3 regions of the Monashia sp. HAY1-5C genome follow, and region 3 is predicted to be linked to each of the others. Evidence: predicted binding sites of a transcription regulator. Region 3 holds the regulator's gene; each other region holds the start of a gene.

Evidence for each region. The regulator HrcA, encoded in region 3, represses chaperone genes, less so after heat shock. The targets are predictions, from matches to a motif close to TTNGCACTCGNNNNNNNCGAGTGCNAA.
Region 1: the regulator HrcA is predicted to act here: its motif matches at 3,812-3,838, upstream of groES (co-chaperone GroES).
Region 2: the regulator HrcA is predicted to act here: its motif matches at 6,096-6,122, upstream of groL (chaperonin GroEL).

Annotation. Positions count from the first base shown of each region.
Region 1 is NZ_JBPGXG010000053.1:13,287-20,704, reverse strand. It holds gene ACR9ZK_RS10205 (hypothetical protein) at 1-273, opposite strand, end outside; gene ACR9ZK_RS10200 (sigma-70 family RNA polymerase sigma factor) at 270-899, opposite strand; gene ACR9ZK_RS10195 (WhiB family transcriptional regulator) at 1,217-1,504, shown strand; gene groL (chaperonin GroEL) at 1,632-3,248, opposite strand; gene groES (co-chaperone GroES) at 3,364-3,660, opposite strand; gene ACR9ZK_RS10180 (THUMP-like domain-containing protein) at 3,877-5,139, shown strand; gene ACR9ZK_RS10175 (SRPBCC family protein) at 5,372-5,860, opposite strand; gene ACR9ZK_RS10170 (ArsR/SmtB family transcription factor) at 5,860-6,186, opposite strand; gene ACR9ZK_RS10165 (PfkB family carbohydrate kinase) at 6,235-7,062, opposite strand; gene ACR9ZK_RS10160 (nucleoside hydrolase) at 7,059-7,418, opposite strand, start outside.
Region 2 is NZ_JBPGXG010000014.1:32,853-40,270, forward strand. It holds gene ACR9ZK_RS03875 (HAD family hydrolase) at 1-355, shown strand, start outside; gene ACR9ZK_RS03880 (pyridoxal phosphate-dependent decarboxylase family protein) at 444-1,805, shown strand; gene ACR9ZK_RS03885 (DUF3263 domain-containing protein) at 2,129-2,428, shown strand; gene ACR9ZK_RS03890 (N-acetyltransferase family protein) at 2,516-2,980, shown strand; gene ACR9ZK_RS03895 (P1 family peptidase) at 2,977-4,041, shown strand; gene ACR9ZK_RS03900 (MBL fold metallo-hydrolase) at 4,093-5,604, opposite strand; gene ACR9ZK_RS03905 (HIT family protein) at 5,603-6,037, shown strand; gene groL (chaperonin GroEL) at 6,277-7,418, shown strand, end outside.
Region 3 is NZ_JBPGXG010000047.1:159-7,576, reverse strand. It holds gene ACR9ZK_RS09400 (aldehyde dehydrogenase family protein) at 1-81, shown strand, start outside; gene ACR9ZK_RS09395 (CHAP domain-containing protein) at 200-1,885, shown strand; gene ACR9ZK_RS09390 (DUF3097 domain-containing protein) at 1,916-2,809, opposite strand; gene hrcA (heat-inducible transcriptional repressor HrcA) at 3,041-4,084, shown strand; gene dnaJ (molecular chaperone DnaJ) at 4,184-5,314, shown strand; gene ACR9ZK_RS09375 (16S rRNA (uracil(1498)-N(3))-methyltransferase) at 5,355-6,098, shown strand; gene ACR9ZK_RS09370 (Gmad2 immunoglobulin-like domain-containing protein) at 6,161-7,417, opposite strand; partial or broken gene ACR9ZK_RS09365 (sigma factor-like helix-turn-helix DNA-binding protein) at 7,414-7,418, opposite strand, start outside.

The DNA of each region.
Region 1 (7,418 bases), on a different contig from region 3:
GGCGTGGCTCGGGCCGCGATCCGGCAGCGAGACCGCTGCCGCGACACCCGCGCCGGACGCGGCGATGGCGAGCGCGGCGAAGGCGCCGAGGTAGCGGTGCCGGGTGCGTCGGCCTCGGTGCGCCGTGCGCCCGGGCAGCGCGGTGTCGGCGTGCGCCGCGAGGGCACCGAGCAGGACGGCCACGGGCTCGCTGGGGTCGGCACCGCGCGCGCCGATGCGGTCGAGGAGCAGGTCGTCGGCGACGAGGTCGTCGATCGGGTACAGGTCGGTCATGCCACGTCACCCGCCTCGGCCTCGGCGACGAGGGTGCGCAGCTTGCCGAGCGCCCGGTGCTGGGCGACGCGGACGGCGCCGGCGGACATCCCCAGGGCGGCCGCGGTCTCGTCCGCCGAGAGCCCGACGGCGACCCGGAGGATGAGGATCTCGCGCTGCTGGGCCGGCAGCCGCTGCATGAGCTCCATCGCGACGGCGGCCTGGTCGCGCATCACGGCGACCGACTCGGGCGTCGGCCCCTCGTCGGGGCCGTCCGGCACCTCCGGCACCGGCGCCGGACCGCGCATCGCGGCACGCTGCGCGTCGGCCAGCTTGCGCGAGGTGATCGTGTAGACGAACGCCTCGAACGGCAGGCCGCGCTCCTCGTAGGTCGGCAGGGCCGTCATGACAGCCATGCACACCTCCTGGGCGACGTCCTGTGCGGTGTCCTCGGCACCGAACCGGCCGAGGCGGACACGGGCGTACTTCAGGGCCAGCTCCCGCACCCGGGCCAGCAGCAGCTCGTGGGCGCGGGGGTCGCGGCCGGAGAGCGCCGCGAGGTCACGGAGGGGCCGTGCGTCCACCCGGTCCATCGCGTCGACGCCGCTCGGCGTTACGCGCGCCGACGGGGAGCGTCCCGGACCCATTGCACCTCGTTCCCCCGATGGTCGTGTGTCGTGGCCGCGAGGCCGTCGTCGTGCCCGTCCGCGCTCCTGCAGAGCGCCCTCATGGTAGTGGGTCGGACCGCGCCCGGGACGCTCGAGAGGCCGTCGCCCGGGGGCCGCGGAGGTCCCCCGACGAGCATGCCATCTGGTTGGCAAGTCTTGAACAAGTCTTGAAGATTCTGCTCTTTAACCGTGGTCGCGGGCCCGGTTAGCGTCGATGGCGCGGCCCTGCAAGGGGAAACCTCCGGCCGCCCGTTGGACCCCGGCGGCCCCACCCGCCCGACCCGAAAGACGAGTTCATGGCTGAGATCACCCGCCTGCCGGGACCGGTTGCCGACCTCTGGGACTGGCAGCTCGACGGAGCGTGCCGCGGGGTCAGCCCCGACGTGTTCTTCCACCCCGAGGGCGAGCGCGGTCCGCGCCGGCGCAACCGCGACGCCGAGGCCAAGGCCGTGTGCGCGGGCTGCCCCGTCGTGGAGGCCTGCCGCTCGCACGCCCTCGAGGTGCGCGAGCCCTACGGGGTCTGGGGCGGGCTGACCGAGGGTGAGCGCGAGCTGCTCTACGACACGGTGCCGGCGGCGTCCTGACGCGCCCCCACGACAGGCGGCGTGCCGGGGCCGGCAGGACCACCGGACACACAGAACCACCGGACCTACCGGAACGCGGAGAGGGCCGCTCCCCCAGGGGAGCGGCCCTCTCTCTGTGCGTGTGAGGTCAGTGACCGTGGCCGTGGCCGTGGCCGCCGACGCCCTCCGGCTCCTCCTCGGGCTTCTCGACGACGAGCGTGTCGGTCGTCAGGATCATCGAGGCGATCGACGCGGCGTTGCGCAGCGCGGAACGCGTCACCTTGACCGGGTCGATGACGCCGGCGCCGATGAGGTCGCCGTACTCGCCGGTCGCGGCGTTGAGGCCCTGACCGATCGCCATCTCGGCCACCTTGGAGGTGACGACGTAGCCCTGCAGGCCGGCGTTCTCGGCGATCCAGCGCAGCGGCTCCTGCACCGCCTTCTTGACGATCGCGGCACCGGTGGCCTCGTCGCCGGACAGGCCGAGCCCGTCGATGACGGTCGAGGCGTGGATGAGGGCGGTGCCGCCACCGGCGACGATGCCCTCCTCGATCGCGGCACGCGTCGCGGAGATCGCGTCCTCGATGCGGTGCTTCTTCTCCTTGAGCTCGACCTCGGTGTGCGCGCCGACCTTGATGACGCAGACGCCACCGGCGAGCTTGGCGAGGCGCTCCTGGAGCTTCTCGCGGTCCCAGTCGGAGTCGGTGCGCTCGATCTCGGCCTTGATCTGGTTGACGCGGCCGACGACCTCGGACTCCTCGCCCGCACCGTCGATGATGGTCGTGTCGTCCTTGGTGATGACGACGCGGCGGGCCTGGCCGAGGACGGTCAGGTCGGCCTGGTCGAGCGAGAGCCCGACCTCGGGGGCGATGACCTGGCCACCGGTGAGCACGGCGATGTCCTGGAGCATCGCCTTGCGGCGGTCGCCGAAGCCGGGAGCCTTGACGGCGGCGACGTTGAACGTGCCGCGGATCTTGTTGACGACGAGCGTCGAGAGGGCCTCGCCCTCGACGTCCTCGGCGATGATGAGCAGCGGCTTGCCGGACTGCACGACCTTCTCGAGGACGGGCAGCACCTCGGCGACCGCGGAGATCTTGCCCTGGTTGATGAGGACGTAGGCGTCCTCGAGGACGGTCTCCATGCGCTCGGCGTCGGTGACGAAGTACGCCGAGAGGTAGCCCTTGTCGAACTGCATGCCCTCGGTGAACTCGAGTTCGGTGGCGGTCGTCGAGGACTCCTCGACGGTGATGACGCCGTCCTTGCCGACCTTGTCGAAGGCCTCGCCGATGAGGCCGCCGAGGGTGGCGTCCTGGGCCGAGAGGGTCGCGACGGAGGCGATCTCGTCCTTGCCGTCGACGTCGCGGGCGTGCTTGAGCAGCTCGTCGTTGACGGCGCTGACGGCCTTGTCCATACCGCGCTTCAGGGCGGCCGGTGCGGCACCGGCGGTGACGTTGCGCAGGCCCTCCTTGACCATGGCCTGGGCGAGGACGGTCGCCGTCGTCGTGCCGTCACCGGCGATGTCGTTGGTCTTGGTCGCGACCTCCTTGGCGAGCTGCGCGCCGAGGTTCTCGTACGCGTCCTCGAGCTCGACCTCGCGGGCGATCGTCACACCGTCGTTGGTGATGGTGGGGGCGCCCCACTTCTTGTCGATGACGACGTTGCGGCCCTTGGGGCCGAGCGTCACCTTGACGGCGTTGGCGAGCGCGTCGACGCCGCGCTCGAGGGACTTACGGGCGGAGTCGTCGAACTCCAGCATCTTGGCCATGGTGTTCCTTCTGGCTCGGGTGTTGCGGTGGCGTTGGTGGGGCCGGGAACCGGACGCACCCCGGGAGTCCCCGGTCGGGGCTCACCGGGGTGCGGTCACGGCTGAGGGTGTCGGGTCAGCCGACGACGGCGAGCACGTCGCGCGCGGAGAGGATGAGGTACTCCTCGCCGCCGTACTTGACCTCGGTGCCGCCGTACTTGCTGTAGATGACCTTGTCGCCGACCTTGACGTCGAGCGGGACGCGCTCGGTGCCGTTGTCGTTGAAGCGGCCGGGGCCGACGGCGAGGACCTCGCCCTCCTGCGGCTTCTCCTTGGCGGTGTCGGGGATGACGAGGCCGGACGCGGTGGTCTGCTCGGCCTCGAGGGACTTGACGACGATGCGGTCCTCGAGCGGCTTGATGGAAACCGACACGGTGGTGACCTTCCCTTCGGGACAGTCGGAGTTGACTTGCGGACTGTGGGCTCTTCGAGGCTGGCCGCCGTCGCGGGGGTCGACCTCCCTCGAGGAGGGCGTTGGCACTTTCAGGCCGAGAGTGCCAGCACGAGCAAATCTAGGTTTGCCGTTAGCACTCGGTCAAGTCGAGTGCCAGAACTCGGGTGTCGTGTCCTCGGCTGGCAGGATGGCGGCATGGACCCGGCGATGGTCGACCGCCTCGCGACCGGCCAGGGTTGGGCCCTGCTCCGGTCGCTGCCGCCGTACGACGAGTCCTCCGCCTTGCACCTGCAGACCCGCCTCCGCGAGGCCGGTTACGACGCCGACCTCGTCGCCGCGGCGCTCAACCAGTCACGGCTGCGGGCCCGGGGCACGGAGAAGTTCGGCGACTTCGCGGCGGGGATGCTCTTCACCGCCGACGGGCTGGAGCAGTCCACCCGCCTCGGCGTCGCGGCCCGGCACGCCCACCGGTACGTCGCGGCGGACCTCGAGGAGGTCTGGGACCTCGGGTGCGGGCTGGGCGCCGACGCGATGGCGTTCGCCAGCCTGGACCTGCGGGTCCGCGGGGTCGAGGCCGACGAGACCACCGCGCGGATCGCCGCGGTCAACCTCCGCCACTGGCCCGCCGCGCGCGTCGAGGTCGGCCGCGCGGAGGACGTCGCCCTGCCCGGCTCCCCCGGCGGCAGGCCCACGGTGGCCGACGCGTCGCGGGTCGGCGTGTGGCTCGACCCGGCCCGACGCGTCACCGGAGTGGCGGACGTCCGCGGCCGGACGCGTCGGGTCTTCTCCCTCGATGCCATCTCGCCCTCGTGGCAGCAGGTGCTCGCCGTGGCCGAGGCGGTCCCGGCCACGGGTGCGAAGCTGTCGCCGGGGTTCCCGCACGGGGCCCTGCCCGTCGGGGCCGAGGCCCAGTGGACCTCCTGGCACGGCGAGGTCCTCGAGTGCGCCGTGTGGTGGGGGCCGCTCGTCCAGCACCCGGGCCGGACCGCGTCGGTGAGCAGCACGACGTCGACCCACGTCGTCACCGAGGCCGACGCGGCGGCCGGGGCGGGCGTCGAGCCCGTCGCCTCGGTGTCGCGCGTGGGAGCCTGGCTCTACGAGCCCGACCGGGCGGTCATCCGCGCCGGCCTGACCGGTGCGCTCGTCGCCGCGACCGACGGGCGGGAGCTCGCGACGGGCGTCGGCTACGTCGGTGCCGACCATGCGGTCGACGTGCCGTGGGCCCGCCGCTTCCGGGTCGACGCCGCGATGCCGCTGTCGACCAAGCACCTCGCACGGTGGCTGCGCGACCAGGGGTTCGACCGGGTCACCGTCAAGAAGCGCGGCGTCACCCTCGACGCGGACCGGCTGCGTCGGCAGCTGAAGATGACGGGGCGCGGCAAGGGCGGCTCCGAGGCGACGCTCGTCGTGACCCGGGTGGCCGGCGGCCAGGTCGCGCTCGTCGTCACCCCCGCCTGACGCCCCGATCCCACGGGCGTCCACGCCCGGTTCGTCCGTGCCTCTGGCGCCTCCTCGTCGGTGGTCTGCCACGGACCAGGAGACCTGACGCCGACGAGGCGCCGGAGTGCGTACGAAGAGGAGACGTCCACGCGCGGCCGGAGGCGTGTCGTTGCAGATCGCGCGGGCGCCGTCCGGTGCGACCGGGGAGGGAGCGCAGGGCCGAGCTCGGCGGTCGACGGACCCGTCGGCGTCAGGTGCCTGCCCGGTACCGGGCGTGAAGGGCGGTCCAGGTGGCGTCCCACTCGGGCAGGTCCTCGCCCGAGAGGTCGGCCGCGAGGCGCCGCACGTAGGTGTCCCAGCCGGCGGCGTACCCCGCGACGCGGGCGGCGTCGAGGCGGGCGTGGCGCAGCACGAGGCGCGCGCCGTCCCCGTCCGGCGTCACCGCGACCGTGACGAGGGTGGCGACCTCGCCGACCGGCCACTCCCAGACCAGGCGCGTCGGGGCCTCGCACGAGACGACGCGGCAGTGCGGGGTGTCGGCGTCGTCGAAGTGGATCGTGAAGAAGCCGCCCTCGCGCAGGTCGCCGCTGACCGGGGCGAACCACCGGGCCAGGCGGGCGGGGTCGGTGCACGCCTGCCACAGGTCGGCGGGCGTCGTCGCGTAGTGCCGGTCGAACACCACGGTCACGGTGTCGCCCGCCTGCTCGATGCGGCCCAGCACGCGGGTCAGCTCGGTCATCACGTCTCCTTCGTCGCTGCCCGCTGCCCGCGGGCCACCTCGGTGTCGAGGGCGTCGAGCCGCTGCCCCCAGAACGCGCGGACGTCGCGGCACCACTGCTCGACCTCGTCGAGCGCACCGGGCACGAGCCGGTAGACGCGCCGCTGGCCGTCCGGCCGCGCCTCGACGACGCCTGCCTCGCGCAGCACCCGCAGGTGCCGTGAGACGCCGGGCCGAGCGACGTCGAACAGCGCCGCCACCTCACCGGCCGTCAGCTCGGCCCGCGCGAGGTTCTCGACGATGGTCCGACGCGTCGGGTCGGTCAGCGCCTCCCACGTCCGGTTCACCCGATGAGCGTAACACTCCGGTTACGTAACCGGAAGGGTACGAAGCGGTCAGAGCGCCCCGTCCGGCTGGGCCCCCGACCACCGCACCGCGTCGGCGCCGGCCCGGTTGGCCGCCTCGAGCGCCGAACGGTCGTCCGCCCCGGCCGCGAGCGCCGCGGCGAGGGCGCCGCAGAACGCGTCGCCCGCCCCGACGGTGTCGACCACCTCCCCGGCCGGCACGGTCAGGCCGTCGACCTGCTCGAGCCCCCACCGGGCTCCCGCCGCGCCGAAGGTGACGAGCAGCGAGCCGGGCACGAGGTCGGAGTCGGCGAGCTGGCGCATCTCCGACTCGTTGACGACGACGGGGTCGCCGACGGCGACCGCATCGGGCAGCACCGGGGCGTACGGGGCGAGGTTGAGCACGACCCGGGCCCCCGCCCGGTGCGCTGCGAGCGCAGCCCGGGCGACGAGGTCGAGAGGTACCTCGAGCGAGCAGAGCAGCACGTCGCCCGGGACCAGCCGCACCGCCTCGAGCGCCGCGTCCGCCACCCGCTCGTTGGCGCCCGGCACGACGACGATCGTGTTCTCGCCGGCCTCGTCGACGGTGATGTACGCGGTGCCGGTCGGCGCGTCGGGCACCCGGGTCACGGCCGGCTCGACACCGGCCGCGGACAGGCGCGCCACGTAGGCCTCGCCGGCCTCGTCGGCCCCGACCGCGCCGACCATGACGACTCGGGCACCCGCCCGTCTGGCCGCGAGGGCCTGGTTGCCGCCCTTGCCCCCGGCGAACCGTCCCGCGGCCTCGCCGAGCAGCGTCTCGCCGGGCAGCGGGTGGCGCTCGACGCGGGTCACGACGTCGACATTGAGCGACCCGAGGACGACCACGCGGCCCGTCACGGCTGCTCCACCTGCTCGGCTGCGAGGAGCGTCTCGACCCAGAGGCGCGCGTAGCGCTCGCCGTCGACCCCGAGCGCCACGTCGACGCGGACGGGTGCCTCGCCGTGGGGGTCGTGCGCGCGGGCATCCTCCCACTCGCGGCGGTCGACGATGGTGCGGCCCCGCGACCAGGTCCCGGCGAGCTCGACCCGCATCGGGAGCGTGCGGGTGCGCAGGGCGCCGCGGTCGATGACGGCGCAGACGGCCCCGGCGTCGCCGATCGTCGAGGCGTCCCCGAGCCGGACGCGCTGGTGCTCCATGAGCCGGCCGCCGAGCTCGGCAGGGCCCCGGCCACCCACGGCGACGAGCCGGGCCGA
Region 2 (7,418 bases), on a different contig from region 3:
CGGCGCCGGCGTCCGCGTCGGGGTGGCCACCTCGAAGCGTCGCGACTCCGCGCAGCAGGCCATGGACATCCTCGGGCTCGCCGAGCACGTCGAGGTCCTCGTGGCGATGGAGGACACCGAACGGCACAAGCCGGACCCGACCCCGATCCTGTCCTGCCTCGAGCGCCTCGGCCGCGGCTCCAACGACGCCGTGTACGTCGGGGACGCCGTCGTCGACGTCCTCGCCGGCAAGGCGGCGGGCGTCGACACCCTCGCGGTGACGTGGGGTGCGGGCACGACCGAGGCCCTCCACGGCGTGCGTCCGACCGTCTTCGCGCACGACGCGGCGGGGCTGCGGGACGCCCTGCTCGGCTGAGCAGGGCGGGCCGCGCGACCCCGGCGCGCGGCCCGCACGTCGGTCGCGGCGTGTCGGAGGACGCCACGCCAGGCCCTAGCATCGGCGCGTGCACAGCTTCGACAAGGACGCCGACCACCTCGCCGTCGACAAGGTCCTGAGCTACGCGCGGGAGCGCCTCCTCATGGACCCCATCCCGTTGGACGGGGCCCAGACCGAGGAGTACCTCCAGGCGGCCGTCGGTCAGACGATCACCCCTGCCGGCCTCGGACCGACGCGCGCGATGGAGCTGTTCGAGCACACGCTCGCACCGGCCTGCCTGTCCACCGACCACCCGCGCTACCTGTCCTTCATCCCGTGCGCCCCGACGCGGGAGGCGGCGGCTTTCGACGTCGTCGTCGGCGCGTCCTCGATCTACGGCGGCTCGTGGATGGAGGGCGCCGGGGCGATCTATGCCGAGAACCAGGCGCTGCGCTGGATCGCCGACCTCGCTGGCCTGCCCGAGTCGGCCGGTGGCGTGTTCGTCCCCGGGGGCACGGTCGGCAACCTGTCCGCCCTCGTCGTGGCCCGTCACACGGCCCGGGCCCGCGCGACCGAGGCCGGCACGGGCGCGCGTCCGTACCGCATCGCCGCGACCGACAACGCCCACTCGTCGGTCGTCTCGATGGCCGCCGTCATGGACGCCGAGGTCGTGGGCGTGCCCGTCGACGAGAAGCTGCGCCTCACCGGACCCGAGCTGCGACGCGTCCTCGAGGAGCACGGGCCCGACACGTTCTTCGCCGTCGTCGCGACGTCCGGGACGACGAACTTCGGCGTCGTCGACGACCTCGCGGCGGTCGCCGAAGTGTGCCAGGAGTACGGCATCTGGCTGCACGTCGACGGTGCCTACGGCGGTGCGGGCCTCGCGGCGCCTTCGGTGCGCCACCTCTTCGCGGGCATCGAGCACGCCGACTCCTTCATCGTCGACCCGCACAAGTGGCTCTTCGCGCCGTTCGACTGCTGCGCTCTGCTCTACCGCGACCCGACGCTGGCCCGCATCGCGCACACCCAGGAGGCCGGGTACCTCGACGTGCTGACGTCGGCGCCCGAGTGGAACCCGACCGACTACTCGATCGGCCTGACGCGGCGGGCCAGGGGCCTGCCGTTCTGGTACTCGCTCGCGGTCCACGGCACCGATGCCTACGTCGAGGCGATCGAGAGCACGCTCGAGGTGACCCGCTTCGCCGCCGAGGAGGTCGGGCGGCGGCCCTACCTGGAGGTCGTCCGCGAGCCCGACCTGTCGGTCGTGGTGTTCCGACGCCGCGGCTGGGGCCCCCAGGACTACGCGGCGTGGACCGACCGGCTGCTCGCCCAGGAGTTCGCCTTCGTCGTGCCGACGACGTTCCGCGGCGAGACGCTGACGCGCTTCGCCATCGTCAACCCGCACACGACCAAGGAGGACGTCTCGGCGATCCTCGATACGATGTCCTGACGCCCGAGGGCCGGACGCGCGGCCCTGTGACCGATGGGGTCGCTGGGGCCGCTGGGGCTGGTGTGGCCGCCGTGACGATGGGTCCGTCGAAGCCGCGGCCGGAACGCGACGACACCCCGGCGAGCCGCCACGCGGCTGAATGACACCCTTGTCATTTGCGTCTAGGGTTGGCCCCGGAGCCAACGCAGCAGCACTCGTGCTGCTCGACGTCACCGGGGGTGGTCGGCACCGGCGCGGCGCAGCCCGCGTCGGCGGTCGGCCCACAGCGGGACCAGCACGACAGCACGACAGCGACCGAGCAATCGACGCGACGAGACGGGGACATGAGCACAGAACACGCCACGGCGCAGCCGCACCGCCACGACTCCGGGGGCGGCCTGAGCGACCGCGATCTCGAGATCCTGGCCTTCGAGCGCCAGTGGTGGAAGTACGCGGGCTCCAAGGAGCAGGCCATCAAGGAGCTGTTCAACATGAGCTCAACGCGCTACTACCAGGTGCTCAACGCCCTGCTCGACGACCCCCAGGCCCTCGAGGCCGACCCGATGCTCATCAAGCGCCTGCGCCGGATGCGCGCGAGCCGCCAGCGCGCCCGCACGAGCCGGCGCCTCGGCATCAACGTCTGACCCTCCCGCCGCGCCGCCCTCGTGCCGGCGCCGCGCGCACCACCCGACGTCTCGGCCTGCGCCTCGTCCGCGTGGTTCACTTCCCCCATGGCCGAGGTGACGATCCGCCGCGCCGGGGCCGACGACGCCTTCATCGTCGCCGCGCTGCACCTGCAGTTCGCCCGCGAGCTCGGCATGCCCTCGGAGCAGGGCTACCTCGACCGCTTCGTCGACGCGTGGCTGCAGGAGCGGCCGGACCGCCCGACGTGGATCGCCGAGAGCCGGGGGGAGCACGCCGGGATCCTCGAGACGCGCCGCATCCGGGCCCTGCCGTGGCCGGGCCGGCGTGACGTCAGCTGGCTGCACGTCGGCGGCCTCTTCGTCGCCCCGAGCTGCCGCGACCGCGGGGTGGGCAGGGCCCTGACCGAGGCGATGATCGAGTGGTCCCGCTCGACCGACGTCAAGTGGATCCGGCTCAACGCGCCCGACGCCCGGGCCCAGGAGTTCTACGAACGGCTCGGCTTCACCTCGCCCGGCACGCTCATGGAGTTCGATCTGAGGGACCCGTCATGACGCGCCCCGGCCCCACCAACTCCATCGTCGACGTCGCCGGGTTGCGCGTCGGGCACGCGACGCGCGACGAGGCCGGCTGGCTCACCGGGAGCACGGTCGTGCTGACCCCGCCCGGCGGTGCGGTCGCGGGGGTCGACGTGCGCGGCGGCGGCCCCGGCACCCGCGAGACCGACCTGCTCGACCCCCGCAACCTCGTCGATCGTGTCGACGCCGTCGTCCTCGGCGGTGGTTCGGCCATGGGTCTCGCGGCCGTCGACGGCGTGGCTCGGTGCCTGCTCGCCGACGGCCGGGGCTGGCCCATGGGGGAGCGGCGCGTCGTGCCGATCGTGCCGGGCGCGATCCTCTTCGACCTCGGCCGCGGCGGCACGTGGGAGCACCACCCCGGTGCCGACGAGGGCCGCGCCGCGTACGAGGCCGCGCGGCAGGCGTCCGTCGGCGAGGCGCCGGCGGCAGGCTGCGTCGGCGCGGGCACCGGTGCCAAGGCGGGTGGCCTCAAGGGCGGGATCGCCTCGGCCAGCGTCGTGCTCGAGTCGGGGGTGACCGTCGCGGCGCTCGTCGCAGTCAACGCGGTCGGCTCGGCCGTCGACCCCGACACCGGCGCCATTCACGGCGTCCGGTACGGCCTGGGCGACGAGTTCGCCGGCATCGGCGTGCCCTCCGCCACGGAGGTCGCCGCCGCCCGCGAGCGGGGTGAGGCGCTCGCGGCAGCCGGGGTCGCCATGCCGGGCCTCGCGACGACCATCGGCGTCATCGCCACCGACGCGACGCTGACGAAGGCCCAGTGCGCCAAGCTCGCCGGCATCGGGCACGACGGCTTCGCCCGCGCCATCAAGCCGGTGCACACGCTCTTCGACGGCGACACGCTCTTCGCCCTCGCGACCGGCGCCGGCCCGGCGCCGGACCCGCTCGCCCTGACGGTGCTCATGGAGGCCGGTGCCGACGCCGTCGCCCGGGCCATCGCCCACGCGCTGCTCGCCGCGACGTCCGTCGACCGCACGGCCGAGGGCGGGGTGGCGCTGCGCTCCTGGCGCGACGCGTTCCCCTCCGCGGTCAGGGCCTGAACCCTCCGGGTCCCGACCAGTCCGCGCATCCGCTGGGCGCTCGGATGCGGCTCAGGGCAGCAGGTCCAGGTGCGCGTAGCCCCGCCGGAAGGCCTCGGCGAGCCCGGCCACCGGGTACGGCAGCCGCCGGTCCGGCTCTCGCACCGCGTCCTCGACGTCGACACCGGCGCTTCGGCGCTCGCGGATGACCGCGGCCACCGCGGCGACCTCGTCGCGTTGCCGCGCGACGAACCCCACGTCGACGGGCCGGCCGTGGCCGGGCACGACCACGGTTCGGTCCGAGGTCTCGACGAGGTGGGCTGCCAGGGTGTCGGCCCACTCCAGCGGCCACGAGTCGTCGCCGAAGGACGGGTGGGCGCTCTCCTCGACGAGGTCGCCCAGGAACAGGGCGTCGGTGTCGGGGACCGCGACAGCGACGTCGCCGTCGGTGTGGCCGCGTCCGTGCCAGGCCATCGTCACCACGCGGTCGCCGAGGTCGACGGTCGCGTGCGAGCCGAACGTCCGGTCCGGACGCCGGACCCGCGTGGCGAGGACGTCGACGACGTCCTCGGCCGTGTAGCCGGCCTCCGGGGCGTCGCCGGGGTCGGCCCGGAAGAGGGCCCTGATCCGATCGGCGTGGTCCTCGATGGTGCGGCCGACGTTGTCGTGGGCATGGACCGTCGCGTCGTCGAAGGCGATGTTGCCGAACGTGTGGTCGAAGTGGACGTGCGTGTTGACGACGTGGGTGACGACGATGTCGCGGCCGAGCCGGCGCACGTCGTCGAGGACCCGGCGGCCCTGCGTGCCGCTGCCCCGCGTGTCGACGACGACCGCGCCGTCCCGCCCGAGGACGAGGCCGACGTTGACGTCCCACTCGGGGTAGCGGGCGACGAGGACCCGGTCGGCGACCTCGATGAAACCGGTGGCTCGCCCCGGCGTGGTCCGCGTCGCGTCCTCCATGCGCGCCACGGTAGTGGTCCCGGTCCCGGGAGGCGTCCCGAGCCCGATTCGTCTAGTTTGGGGGGTCATGTCCTTCGACTCCGGGGCCCGCCCTCCACGCGCGAACCGTCGTCCCGTGCTCCTGCTGTCCGCCCTCGCGGCCATCGTCCTCGCCGGTGTCGGCGGGGTGACCTTCTTCTCCGGCGACAGCTGGCGTGACGAGGCCATGTCGTCCGGCGTGTTCCCGACCCTGCCCGGCGACGAGTTCTCCACGCCGCCGACCGACGAGCCGTGGTGGACCACGGCCGGCGACCCGCCGACGTCCGGCGGCCCCACGTCAGGGGTGGCGACCGCGACCGTGCTGCCGGTGACGGCGTCGCCGCCGTCCGCGACCTCCACGACGAGCGCCGTGCCGACGAGCACCGCACCGGAGCCCGGCCCGTCGGCGACGCGCGCACCCTCCACACCACCCTCGACCGGCACGCCGTCCCCCTCCTCGACGAGCGACCCGAGGCCCGGCCCCCGGCCGACGAAGACGACTCCGCCCTCCCCGACGCCGACCTCCTCGCCGACCTCGAGCGGCTCTGGCTGCTGGCTGCTCGTCATCTGCTGACGCGTCGCCGCGGCATGGGAGCCTGATCGCATGGACTGCGTCTTCTGCTCCATCGTCGCGGGTGACGTACCGGCCGACGTCGTGCTCGACGAGCCCGACCTGCTCGGCTTCCTCGACCGGCGACCGGTGTTCAAGGGACACGTGCTCCTCGTGCCACGCCGCCACGTCGACACCCTCCTCGACCTGCCGCAGCCGCTGCACGCGCCGTTGCTCGGGGCGGCGCAGCGGCTCGCCGGTGCCGTCGTCGAGGGGCTCGGCGCCCAGGGCAGCTTCGTGGCGATGAACAACGTCGTCAGCCAGTCGGTGCCGCACCTGCACGTGCACGTCGTGCCCCGGACCAAGGGCGACGGCCTGCGGGGCTTCTTCTGGCCGCGCACGACGTACGCGTCCGACGCCGAGTCGGCCGCCTATGCCGCCCGCCTCGCGGGAGCGTTGGCGCCGCCGGTGGCGCGCGCCGACGCCTGAGGCGCGCGTGATCACCGCGACGGCTCATCGGCGAACGGGTCGGCATCGTGGCCTGCTGTTTGCACTCTCCGGGTGAGAGTGCCAATAATGGCGTTAGCACTCTCCAGGTGGGAGTGACAGAACTGGGCCGCACGCCGAGGGCTCGGTCCCGCAGCGACGTGAGCTGCCGGGTCCGGTCCCATCCGTCGCGGGCGTCGTGCGGGCCGCCACCAACGATTCGCGTGGGAGGAACCACCCGAATGGCCAAGACCATTGCGTTTGACGAAGAGGCGCGTCGCGGCCTCGAGCGCGGCATGAACACCCTTGCCGACGCCGTCCGCGTCACGCTCGGCCCCAAGGGCCGCAACGTCGTCCTGGAGAAGAAGTGGGGCGCCCCCACGATCACCAACGACGGTGTCTCGATCGCCAAGGAGATCGAGCTCGACGACCCGTACGAGAAGATCGGTGCGGAGCTCGTCAAGGAGGTCGCCAAGAAGACCGACGACGTCGCCGGTGACGGCACGACGACGGCCACCGTCCTCGCCCAGGCCATGGTGAAGGAGGGCCTGCGCAACGTTGCCGCGGGCGCCAACCCGATGGCCCTCAAGCGCGGCATCGAGAAGGCCGTCGAGGCCGTCTCCGCGTCGCTGCTCGAGTCCGCCAAGGAGGTCGAGACCAAGGAGCAGATCGCCTCCACCGCCAGCATCTCGGCGGCCGACGAGGAGATCGGCGGCCTCATCGCCGAGGCGATGGACAAGGTCGGCAAGGAAGGCGTCATCACCGTCGAGGACTCCAACACCATGGGCCTCGAGCTGGAGATGACCGAGGGCATGCGCTTCGACAAGGGCTACATCTCGGCGTACTTCGTCACCGACACCGAGCGCATGGAGGCCGTCCTCGACGACGCCTACGTGCTCGTGGCCAACAGCAAGATCGGCAGCATCAAGGACCTCATCCCGCTGCTCGAGAAGGTCATGCAGTCCGGCAAGCCGCTGCTCATCATCGCCGAGGACATCGAGGGCGAGGCCCTGGCGACCCTCGTCGTCAACAAGATCAAGGGCACGTTCAAGTCCGTCGCCGTCAAGGCCCCGGGCTTCGGCGACCGCCGCAAGGCGATGCTCACCGACATCGCGATCCTCACCGGTGGCCAGGTCATCTCCGAGGAGGTCGGTCTCAAGCTCGAGAACGCCACCCTCGACCTGCTCGGCAAGGCGCGCAAGGTCGTCGTCACCAAGGACGAGACGACCATCGTCGAGGACGCCGAGGACCGCACGCAGATCGAGGGCCGCATCGCCCAGATCAAGGCCGAGATCGAGAAGTCGGACTCCGACTACGACCGCGAGAAGCTCCAGGAGCGCCTCGCCAAGCTCGCCGGCGGCGTCGCCGTCATCAAGGCGGGCGC
Region 3 (7,418 bases):
GTCCGCCCACCTTTCACGCCGTTCAAGCAGCGCGTCATCGACCGTGTCGTCGCGCGGGGGCGCCGCCACCGCCGGCCCTGACGTCGGCCGCCGTCTAGCACGCGACGGTCCGGAACGCGTGCATTCCGGCCCGCGTGTCGCGTGGGAATTCTGGGATTTGTGAGACGCGGTGAGTCCTGTGTCCTAGATTGCGTGGAGCATGACGGCGAGGACGGGAGACCCGGTGGCGGCGACGACACGACCCCTGCGCCCGTGGCGTCGACGCGTGGCCGTCCTCGTCGCGGCGCTCGCGACGACCCTGACGAGCGTCGGGCTGGCGGCCCCGGCCCGCTCGGCCGAGTGGATCGTCCTCTGCACGGGCTACGACCCCTGCGCGGCCGCCGGGTACCCGAACGCCGGCTACAAGGAGAACGCCGCGACGAGCTGGTGGCGCCAGTCCACCGGCCACAACTGCACCAACTACGTCGCCTACCGGCTCGTGCAGAACGGGTTGCCGAACACGAAGCCGGCGAGCCTGAGCGGTAACGCCTCGAACTGGGGCCCCTCGTTCCCCGCGCAGACGAACACGAGCCCGGCCGTCGGGTCGGTCGCGTGGTGGGACACGTCGTACTCCTCGACCGGCCACGTCGCCTACGTCGAGCAGGTCCTGTCGGCCTCGGACATCATCGTCTCCGAGGACAACTGGGGCGGGGACTTCCGCTGGCGCCGGATGACGCTCACCGGTGGACGATGGCCCAAGGGCTTCATCCACCTCAAGGACCAGGGTCCCACGGTGGCCACCGACACCCGTGCCTGGCAGGTCTCCGCGCCGGCCAGGCTGCTCGACACCCGCACCGGGGTCGGCGCTCCCGTGGCCAAGGTGCAGGCGGGCAAGGCGGTCACGGTCCAGGTCACCGGCCGTGCGGGCGTCCCCGCGACCGGCGTCGACGCCGTCCTGCTCAACGTCAACACCACCGCCCCGGGCGCCGCCGGCTACCTCACGGCGCACGCCGACGGCACGACCCAGCCCGGCTCCCGGGCGGTCTCGTACGCCGCAGGAGGGGTGACGACCACCCTCGTGCTGAGCAAGGTCGGCACCGACGGCCGTGTCCGGCTCTACACGTCGGCGACCACGGACCTGTCGGCCGACCTCGTCGGGTGGTCGCCCACGGGGGGCTACGTCTCCGGAGGCGCCCCGACGCGGGTCCTCGACACCCGCACCGGCCTCGGCGCCCCCAAGGCCCGGCTGGCCGCCGGCGGCACGCTGACGCTGCCGCTCGCGGGCAAGGCCGGGATCCCGGCGACCGGGGCCGCCGCGGTGCTGCTCGACGTGTCCGCCGCGACCCCGACGACCGCCGGATGGCTCACCACGTGGCCCGCCGGCACGACGCGCCCTGCCGCGCCCCAGCTGCGGTACGAGGCCGCCGGCGCCGCCACGGGTCTCGTCGAGGCACGCCTCGGCACCAACGGTGCGGTGACGATCCACTCCACCGCCCAGACCGACGTCCTCGTCGACGTCGTGGGCTGGCTGCCGACCGGGGCCGACCAGGTGGCGCTCGGGCCGACGCGCATCCTGGACAGCCAGACCGGCCTCGGCTACCCCGTCGGACGGGTCGCGGCAGGGCAGGCACCCCTCGTACCCGTCGTCGGCAAGGCCGGCGTCCCCGCCTCCGGCGTCCGGGCGGCGCTCCTGACCGTCACCGTCGCGTCACCGACCGCGGCCGGGTACGTCACCGCCTATCCGAGCGGCTCGGCCGAGACGCCCTATGCGACGGTCAAGTTCGCGTCGGGCCGGACCGTGACCAACACCGTCCTCGTGCCGGTCGGACTCGACGGCTCGGTGCGGGTCAAGACCTCCGCGGCCGCCTACCTCAAGGTCGACGTCCAGGGTTACCTGCGCTGGTGACGCGGGGGCCCGGGAGCCGGCGCGGCCGCGTCAGGCGCCGGGTTCCGTGACGAAGTCGATGAGCTCCTCCACGCTGGCGAGCAGCGCCGGCTCGAGGTCGGCGTAGCTGCGTACCGTGCCGAGGATGCGTTTCCAGGCGTTGGCGATGTCGGCCTGCGTCGAGTGGGCCCAGCCCAGCTCGGCACAGATGCCGTGCTTCCACGACGTGCCCCGCGGGATGACCGGCCACTGCTGCCAGCCGAGCCGTTCCGGCCGCACCGACTGCCACACGTCGACGTACGGGTGGCCGAGGACCTTGACGTGCCCGGACAGCCCCGGTAGCGACCGGGCCTGCTCGACGATGCGCGCCTCCTTGGTGCCCGGCACGAGGTGGTCGACGAGCACCCCGAGCCGTCGCCCGGGCCCGGGCCGGAACTCGGCGATGATCGCGGCGAGGTCGTCCACCCCGTCCATGAGCTCCACGACCACGCCCTCGACCCGCAGGTCGTCACCCCACACCTTCTCCACGAGCTCGGCGTCGTGGCGCCCCTCCACGTAGATCCGCGACCCGCTCGCGACCCGGGCGCGCGCGCCCTGCACGGCCACCGACCCGCTCGCGGTGCGCGCGGTGGCGCGGCGGGCGTCGGCGAGGGCGGCCGTCGCGGCGGCCGTCGGGGGCGTCAACGTGACCGGGCGTCCGTCGACGAGGAACCCCGGACCGAGCGGGAAGCCCTTGGTCCGGCCGCGCCGGTCCTCGAGGTGCACGACGTGCATGCCGCCCGCCTTCTCGACGCGGACGACGGCGCCCACCCAGCCGGTCTCCACCTCCTCGACGACGAGATCCGGTTCGGCGGGCATCGGCGTCGAGCGACCACCGCGGGGAGCACGCCAGTCGCCGCCGAGGACGTCGGAGCCGTATCGGTCGATCGGGGGGAGGGGGCACACGGCGTCCGAGGCTAGGCCCTCCGGCCGCCGGATGCCGCCCGGCGCGCCGCTCCGGGCGGCATACGGTGGGACGGAGGTTCGGCGGTTGGTCCGACTCGACGTAGAATTGGCACTCGTTCGCCGAGAGTGCCAAGGGTCCGAGGGCTCATCGCCGGGGCCTGCTGACGAGGCGGACGCGACGGGACGAGACCGGACGAGACCGACGAGACCACCGAGACGCGAGGAGGTCGGATGAGCGAGGAGCGCAAGCTCATGGTGCTGCGCGCCATCGTCCAGGACTACGTCCAGACGTCCGAGCCCGTCGGCAGCAAGGCGCTCGTCGACCGGCACCACCTCGGCGTCAGCGCCGCCACCGTGCGCAACGACATGGCCCAGCTCGAGGAGGAGGGCCTGATCCACGCGCCGCACACATCGGCCGGACGCGTGCCCACCGACGCCGGCTACCGCCTGTTCGTCGACCGGCTCAGCGCTATCAAGCCCCTCGGCGCGGGCGAGCGGCGCGCCATCACGCAGTTCCTCGAGGGCGCCGTGGACCTCGACGACGTCGTCGACCGCACCGTCCGCCTCCTCGCCGGCCTGACCCGCCAGGTCGCCGTCATGCAGTACCCGTCGCTGACGCGCTCGACGGTGCGCCACGTCGAGCTCGTGCCCGTCGGTGCGACGCACGTCATGGCCGTGCTCATCGTCAACACCGGACGCGTCGAGCAGCGCGTCGTCGACGCCGGTCGCCCGCTGGCGGACGCCGACGGCGAGGTCTTCGTGGCGGCCCTGCGCACGCGCATCAACGAGGTGTCCGCCGGTGTGCCGTTCACCGTCGCCGCGACGCAGCTGCGCCGGCTCGTCGAGGAGGCCGCGGACACCGACCGCGAGGCGACCGAAGCGGTCGTGTCCGCCCTGACCGACCTGCTCGCCGAGGAGCGCGAGGAGCGCGTCGTCCTCGCCGGCCAGGCCAACCTCGCGCGCGCGGGCTCGGACTTCGCCCGCACCATCGGCCCGATCCTCGAGGCCCTCGAGGAGCACGTGACCCTGCTGCGCCTGCTCGGCCAGCTCGGCGACGACCCCGAGCTCGTGTCGGTCCGGATCGGCTCGGAGAACCCGGTCTCCGGCCTCCAGACCACCTCGCTGGTCTCGATGGGGTACGGGTCGGGCACCGAGCGCATCGCGAGCCTCGGCGTCCTCGGCCCCACCCGGATGGACTACCCGACCACCATGGCGTCCGTGCGGGCCGTGGCGCGCTACGTGTCCGAGATCCTCGACGACAACCGCTCCACCTGACCCGACCACGACCGACCCTGACCCGAGCCCGAGCGACCCCACACCCCACGCCACCCCACGACCCGACGACCGCACCCACGGAACCGAAGGAACACCCGCTTGAACGACTACTACGCCGTCCTCGACGTCTCCCGCGACGCGAGCCAGGAGGAGATCAAGAAGGCGTACCGCAGGCTCGCGCGCCGGCTGCACCCCGACGTCAACCCCGGGCCGGAGGCCGAGGAGGAGTTCAAACGGGTCTCGCAGGCCTACGACGTCCTGTCCGACCCGCAGAAGCGCCGCCAGTTCGACATGGGCTCGGACCCCTTCGCCACCGGTGGGGGCGCCGGCTACGGCGCCGGGGCGGGGTTCTCCTTCAGCGACGTCATGGACGCGTTCTTCGGCGCCGGTGCGACCGGTGCCCGCGGTCCCCGTCCGCGGGTCCAGCGCGGGCAGGACGCCCTCGTACGCCTCGACATCGACCTCGCCAAGGCCGTCTTCGGGTCCGAGGAGGAGCTCGCCCTCGACACCGCGGTCGGCTGCAGCCGCTGCGGTGGTGACGGCGCCGAGCCGGGGACCGGCCGGCAGTCCTGCCCGATCTGCCACGGTGCCGGCGAGATCCAGCAGGTGCAGCGCAGCTTCCTCGGCCAGGTCATGACCTCGCGCCCCTGCGTCAACTGCCAGGGCTTCGGCTCGACCCTGACCGACCCGTGCCACGACTGCTCCGGCGACGGCCGGGTCCGCACCCGTCGCACGCTCAAGCTCAAGGTGCCGGCCGGCGTCGACACCGGCACGCGCATCCAGCTGACCGGCGAGGGCGAGGTCGGCCCCGGCAACGGCCCCCGCGCCGACCTCTACGTCGAGGTCCGCGTGCTCAACCACGACGCGTACACCCGGCGCGGGGACGACCTGCACTGCAGCGTCGAGCTGCCCATGGCGGCGGCGGCGCTCGGGACGACGATCAAGCTGTCGACCTTCGACGGCATGCAGGACCTCGAGATCAAGGCCGGCACCCAGAGCGGTGACGTCCTCACCCTCCGCGGCCTCGGCGTCACCCACCTGCGCCACGGCGGACGCGGCGACCTGCTCGTCCACGCCACGGTCCAGACCCCGACGAAGCTGACCGAGGAGCAGCAGGACCTCCTGCGGCAGTTCGCCGCACTCCGCGGCGAGGAGCGCCCCGAGGGCCGGCTCGCGCCCGTCAACAAGGGCCTCTTCGGCAAGCTGCGCGACGCGTTCAAGGAGAAGTGACCGGAGGCGCGGCCCCGTCCTGCTGCGGCAGGATGGCGCAGTGACGCACCAGCTCTTCCTCGGCGACCCCGACGCGGTGGCCCGTGCCGCGGCCGGCTCGACGCTCGTCCTCACCGGCGACGAGGGCCGGCACGCGGCGACCGTCGTGCGCCTCCGGGCGGGGGAGCGGTGCTACGTCGCCGACGGCCGCGGCCGGCGCGCCCTGCTCGAGGTGACGCACGTCGACCGGTCGGAGGTGGCCGGCACCGTCGTCGAGGTCGTCGACGAGCCCGCGCCGGACCCGCGCCTGGTCCTCGTCCAGGCGCTCGCCAAGGGGGACCGCGACGAGCAGGCGATCGAGGCGGCCACCGAGCTCGGCGTCGACGAGGTGGTGCCGTGGCAGGCCGAACGGTCGGTCGTCGTCTGGCGCGGGGACCGCGCCGCCAAGTCGCAGGCCAAGTGGGCCGCGGTCGTCGCCCGGGCCACCAAGCAGTCCCGGCGCGCCCGCATCCCGGTGACCGCCGGGCACGTCGGTCTGTCCGGACTCGTCGCGCGGGCCCGGGCGTCGGCCCTCGTCCTCGTGCTCCACGAGGACGCCACCGAACCGCTCGCGTGCGTCGACCTGCCGGACGGCGGGGACGTGCTCGTCGTCGTGGGCCCCGAGGGCGGCATCACCGGCCGCGAGCTGGACGCGCTGGTCGACGCCGGGGCGAGGCCGGTACGGCTGGGGCCGACGATCCTGCGCTCGTCGTCGGCCGGCCCGGCCGCCCTCGCCGTCCTCCTCGCGCGGTCCCGCTGGCGCTGAGTCACCGGGACGTTCTTGGCCTCTCGACGTAAGGCAGGCCGCCGAACGTGGCGTCTCGACGGTCAGCGGACGGTGAACGGGATGCGCTGCTCGGCGTCGGGCGACCCGTCCTTGGGACTCGACTCGAGGACGCGCACGACGTAGTCGCCCGCCGGCACGGCCTTGGTGCGGAACGAGTACGACCCGCGCTGCGGCGCCCCCGCGTCCGCCGTCGTGCTGCCTGTGGCGACGACCGCGCCTCCACGGAGCAGCTGCCACTCGACGTTGGCCTCGAAGGTGCTCGCGACGCCCTTGACGGTGATCGGCTGACCGGCCTTGACCGTGTCGCCGCGAGCGGGCTCGTCGACCCACAGCGGGGCGAGGGTGTCGTACACGCCCATGGCGTCGCCCGGGCGCTGGTGCGCTTGGCCCGAGGGCATCCCCGGCGCGACGTCGCCGCCGCCCTCCACGACGAGGACGACCGGCTTGGTGCCCTGGCCGACGCCGGCCTGAGCCGTCCAGACGAGCTGCTGCACGGCGAGGTCGGCCAACGCCGCCGACCCGCTCGGCAGGCCCCCGGACAGCGTCACGACGATCCGGCCGGAGCCGTCGAGCGTCACCGACACCGGGCTCACGCCGGCCCACGGTGAGATGTACGCCGACGACGAGGGCGCCTTGCCCATGGCGAGCTTCAGCGCCGCGAGCGCGCGCGCCTCGGGCCCGGTGGGCGTCGTGACGGAGGTGCGGACGAACTCACGGAAGAGCCGCGGCGGGTGGTACTGCAAGGTGTCGGTGAGGATGATCGGGCCGACGTAGTAGACCGGGACGCTCGCGCGGGTGGTGACCGGTGGTGCCGGCTGGGACGTCGGTCCCTGCGCAGTCTGGGTCGGGATGCTCGACGGCTGCGACGCGGAGGGGGTGCTGCGCTGCGTCGGCGCGGTGGTCGAGGCGATGGCCGTCGGGGGTGGCCCCGCCACGGGCGGCGTCCGGTCGGCGCCACGCACCGCGGCCCAGACGCCCCCGGCGACGAGGACGGCGGCCGCGGCGGCCGCGACCGGGACGAGCCAGCGGTGCGGGCGACCGGGACGGTTCGGGCCCCCGGCGCCGGCCGCGCGGGCGGTCTCGCCGTGCGCCTCGGCGAGGATCGCCCCGAGCCGGTCGTGCGGCGTGATGGTGCGCGACTCGGTCGCCAGGCCGCGGCGCAGCCGGTCCTCCACGGGGCGGAGCGCGGCCCCGATCGCGACGGCGTCCTCGGCCCCGGAGGTGCGAGCGCGCCCGGACGGGTCGCCGGACGGGTCGCGTGCGGGGTCACCGGGACGACGGTTCGGGTCGGTGTTCATG